Regions from separate parts of the Pseudoduganella dura genome, predicted to be linked through region 1. Evidence: predicted binding sites of a transcription regulator. Region 1 holds the regulator's gene; the other holds the start of a gene.
The links. Region 1 encodes LexA, which represses DNA repair genes until DNA is damaged. Its sites were predicted from a motif close to ACTGTATNNNNATACAGT; they were not measured.
Positions count from the first base shown of each region.

Region 2: a site for LexA is predicted at 1,073-1,090, ahead of imuA (translesion DNA synthesis-associated protein ImuA). Genes of this name have one in related genera too.

Region 1 covers NZ_WNWM01000002.1:4,761,831-4,764,222, forward strand. The annotation lists gene GJV26_RS20805 (pepsin/retropepsin-like aspartic protease family protein) at 1-820, shown strand, start outside; gene lexA (transcriptional repressor LexA) at 912-1,592, opposite strand; gene rpsF (30S ribosomal protein S6) at 1,872-2,258, shown strand; gene priB (primosomal replication protein N) at 2,277-2,392, shown strand, end outside.
Region 2 covers NZ_WNWM01000002.1:4,642,766-4,645,157, forward strand. The annotation lists gene GJV26_RS20295 (extracellular catalytic domain type 1 short-chain-length polyhydroxyalkanoate depolymerase) at 1-971, shown strand, start outside; gene imuA (translesion DNA synthesis-associated protein ImuA) at 1,111-1,830, shown strand; gene GJV26_RS20305 (Y-family DNA polymerase) at 1,760-2,392, shown strand, end outside.

The DNA of each region.
Region 1 (2,392 bases):
CACCGCTGCGCATGCCGGGGTATCGGTGCCGCTGGCCCTGGAAAAGGGCATCCCGGTCGCGCAGCTGACGATCGACGGCGCCACGTTCCCGTTCACGTTCGACATCGGATCGAGCCGCACCGTGCACCTGACGCGCGACGTGATGGCGAAGATCCCCGGCCTGCGGCTTACCGGGCGCAAGCAGCGCAGCGCCGACCTGGCCGGCAAGGTGCGCGAGGAAGAAGAGTTCGTGATTCCCGACCTCGTCATCAACGGCGTGGCGTTCGGCGAGGTGACCGGCGTATCGTATGAGGCGTGGGGCCTGAACATCGGCAAGGAGGCGGGCCCGCCGCCGCATTCGGTAATCGGCCTGGGCCTGTTCGCGCAGCAGCCGTTCGTCTACGACCAGTCGGCGCGCACGCTGCGCTTCGGCGCGCCGCTCGACGCGGGACCGGGCTGGCAGGCGCTGCCCCATGAGAAGGTCCACGAGGGTATCGTCACGACATTGTCGAACGGCCGGGCGAGCTACCGGCTGGTGTTCGATTCGGCCGCCAGCATCTCGCTGGTCAAGCCGCAATCGGTGCAGGCACAGAAGGACGACACGGCGCCATGCGACCTGTTCGGGCCAGGAAAGCCTTGCCGGACAGTGTCGCTGGCGCTGCCGGGAGGAGGTGCGGTCAAGCCCTACCTGATGCCGCTGCCGGAATTCTTCCAGCCGGATGGCATCGTGGGCGCGGACTTTTTCGGACAGCGTGCCGTGTACGTGGACCTGGCCAACGGCAAGGTGGCGGTGCGGCCCACGGGGCAGGCAGGCGCGCAAGAGGAGAGCAGGGGCCGCTGAGCACCCGGCAGGCAGTGCCTGGTGCTCAGTACCGGATTCTCAGACCTGATTCCCGGTGCCAGCTTCCCGGCGCCGGGTACCTGGCAGGTACTCAGTGCCAGGTGCGCAGCAGGCCGACCGCCAGGCCTTCGAGCGCGAACTCATCGTCCGGGTTCACCGTGATGATCTTGAAATCCGGGTTTTCGGGCAGCAGCTCGATCGTTGAACCGGTGCGGCGATAGCGCTTCACCGTCACCTCGTTGCCGATGCGGGCGACCACGATCTGGCCGTTCTTCGCGCTGTCCACCTTCTTCACGGCCAGCAGGTCGCCGTCCATGATGCCGACATCGCGCATCGACTCGCCGCGCACCTTCAGCAGGAAATCGGGCTTCGCGGAGAACAGCGCGGGATCGACGCTGTAGCTCTTTTCCAGGTTTTCCTGTGCCAGCATCGGCGAACCGGCGGCCACGCGGCCGATCAGCGGCAGTTGCATCAGCAATGCCGCCGGCACGTGCGGCAGGGAATCGGACATAGGCGCGGACATGGGCGCGGACATGGCGGGCGCGGCCGGCGCCGCGCGCTCCCCCAGCAGGCGGATGCCGCGCGACGTGCCGGCGGTGATCTCGATCGCGCCTTTGCGCGCCAGCGCCTTCAGGTGTTCCTCGGCCGCATTGGCCGATTTGAAGCCCAACTCGGCGGCGATTTCCGCACGGGTCGGCGGGAAGCCGGTGGTGGTGATGGCATCCCTGATCAGATTGAGAATTTGTTCCTGCCTTGCAGTGAGCTTGATCATGATGCGATAGCTGTGGATATAGACAGTCTGTATTTTTGTACAGTACTCGCGCGAATGCAAGGGTAAACCGTGCTTTCGCCGAAATATTTCTTTAAAGGCGGCGTTTAGCCTGGTTTTGAAGCAACATTGCCGGCGGGGGGCAGCTGCGACGGCCAGCCGGGATGGCCAGGCGGTAACTAGCAATTGTCCAAAATCCCTGCTATGCTAGCGGGCTTACCTCTTCCCACACCCGTCTTGACGCCGGGGTGGGCTATCAACACAGTCCTTAAGGGAGTTTGCATGCGTCACTACGAAATCGTATTTATCGTCCATCCGGACCAAAGCGAGCAAGTGCCCGCGATGATCGAACGTTACAAAGCCAGCGTGACCTCGCGCGGCGGTAATGTCCACCGCGTCGAAGATTGGGGCCGCCGTCAAATGGCTTACTCGATCCAGAAACTGGCCAAGGCACACTACATCTGCCTGAACATCGAGTGCGACAACGACACTCTGGTGGAACTGGAAACCGCGTTCAAATTCAATGATGCCGTGCTGCGCCACCTGACCGTCAAGATGAAGAAAGCGGAAACCGCTCCTTCGCCAATGATGAAGTCGGTCCAGCGCGAAGACGCTGCCAAGAGCCACCGCGCCGAAGCTGCTGCGCCTGCCGCCGCCGCTGCCGCCTAAATTCGTTTCGGAATTCCGCTGAACCAGCTCCAGTTTGTCGGCCTCATCACCGAACGGGAAGTGATTCGTTTCACCCCGGCCGGCATGCCGATTGTGAATGCAGTATTGCAGCACAGTTCGCAGCAGATGGAGGC
Region 2 (2,392 bases), 120 kb from region 1:
AGAAGGCGGCCGTGGCAGTGCCATTGGTGCGCCCCCAGCCAGTCAAGAAGGCACCCGTGGCGGCGCCGCGGGTGCGCACCCCGGCCGCGGTGCCGGTGGCGCCGGGCCGCTGGCTGGCCGGGCACCACGCGGCCGGTGCGCAGCAGATGTCGTACTGGCTTTACCTGCCGCAGGGCGAGCCACCCCCGAAGGGATGGCCGCTGGTGCTAATGCTGCATGGCTGCCAGCAGACCGCGACCCAGTTCGCGCAGGGCACGCGGATGAACGCGGTGGCGGAAAAGAAGGGCTTTGCCGTGCTGTACCCCCAGCAATCGGTCACCGTGCACGCGCAGCGATGCTGGCGCTGGTTCGACCGGTCCACGCAGGCCGGCGGCGGCGACGTGCAGCCGGTGGCGGCCATCCTCGGCAAGGTGCTGTCGCAGTATCCGGTCGACCGGCGCCGCCTCTATGTGTGCGGCATCTCGGCCGGCGCCGGCATGGCCAACATCATGGCGCTCAATTTCCCGGACCTGTTCGCCGCGGTCGGCCTGCATTCGGGTCCCGTGTTCGGCGCCGGCCACGGCACCGTGGGCGCGCTGGGCGTGATGCGCCACGGCGGCGGATTGCGCACCGAGCCGGCCATCCGCGAAGTGCTGGCGCGCCGCGCCGATTTTCCGGTGATGCCGGCGATCCTCATCCAGGGCGATGCGGACACGGTGGTGCATGCCGTGAACCAGCAGCAGCTCGTGCAGCAGAGCCTGCTGTTGAACGGCGTGCCGGCCGATGCGCCCGTCAAGGTGACGCGGCGCGGCACGCGCAGCGGGCACGAGATCCGCGATTACCAGGTCGGCAGCAAGGTCGTGCTGCGGGTGGTGCGCGTCGATACGCTGGACCATGCGTGGAGCGGCGGCGATCCGCGGATCGCCTTCCACGCGAAGGGACCGGATGCGAGCAGGATGATGCTGGAGTTCTTTGCGAAACACCGGCGGTGATACCGCCTTTGCAATGGCGCGCACCATGCGGGCGGCTTTTCAGGCGGATTCGGCCGCGTTCGATTGCCAAAATATCATTGTCAAAACGTCCCATAGCTAGTACTGTATAGGCATACAGTATTTCTTTGCATCATCGCCTATGGCCCAAGCTGCCCCCATTCCAGTCACGATCCTGGCGCCGGAATCGCTGCATCCCTCACTCTGGCTTGCATCGCAACTGGCGCAATCGCACGACCGCTGTGTCGACACCGGCCACCCGGTACTGTCCACCCAGCTGCCGGGGGGCGGGTGGCCGACGGGAACGCTGGTGGAATTGCTGCTGCAACAGCCGGGCATCGGCGAGATGCGCCTGCTGCAGCCGACCCTGGCGGCAATGGAGCGGCCCATCGTGCTGGTGCAACCACCGTATGCGCCGCAGGCGCTGGCGCTCGATGCGCTGGGCATTTCGCCCACGCGGCTGATCTGGATCCGCAACACGGGCAAAAGCACCGATGCGCTGTGGGCCGCCGAACAGATCCTGCGCAGCGGCTGCTGCGGTGCGTTGCTGCTGTGGCAGCAGCACGTGCGCAGCGAGGCACTGCGCCGGCTGCACCTGGCCGCGCAGAGCAGCGAGACCCTGTTCTGCCTGATGCGACCGCTGGCGGCGGCGCAGGATGCGTCGCCGGCACCGTTGCGGCTGGCGCTGCGGCCCGTCGCCGGCGGGCTGGAGATCGGTTTTGTCAAACGCCGGGGGCCGCAACGCGATGCGCCACTGTTCCTGCCCCTTACTCCTTCTTTACTGCAACGACATGCGCCTCTGGATCGGCCTGCACCTGCCCCGGCTCCCGCTCGAAGTGTTCTGCCCGAACTGGTCGGCTGACACCTGCGCGGCGGTGCTGGACCATGAAGCGGTGCTGGCGGCATCGGATGACGCGCGGCGCGCCGGCGTGTTGCCAGGCATGCGCCGCGGCGGCGCGCTGATGATGGCGCCGGATATACAGTTGCACGAACGCGCGGCGGAGCTGGAGGCGGAGGCGCTCCACGCGGTGGCGATGGCCATGCTGCAGTTCACGCCCCAGGTTGCCGAGGGCGAGGAAGCCACGTTGCTGATGGACGTGGGGGCGAGCCTGCGCCTGTTCGGCGGCATCCGCCGCCTGTGCGCGCTGGTGCGCGCGAGCCTGCGCACGCTGGGCTTCACGGCCGTGCTGGGCGTGGCGCCCACGGCGCGCGGCGCGTGGCTGCTCGCGCGCGGCGGCGGCGGGCGGTCCCTGGCCATCGACAAGATGACGCGCCGGCTGCACCAATTGCCGGCGAGCCTGCTGCCGCCGGCCCGCCCCTACATGACATGGCTCGAAGGCATCGGCTGCCTGTCGGTGGGGGACGTGGCGCGCCTGCCGCGGCCGGGCCTGCAGCGGCGCTGCGGCCGCGCACTGCTCGACGTG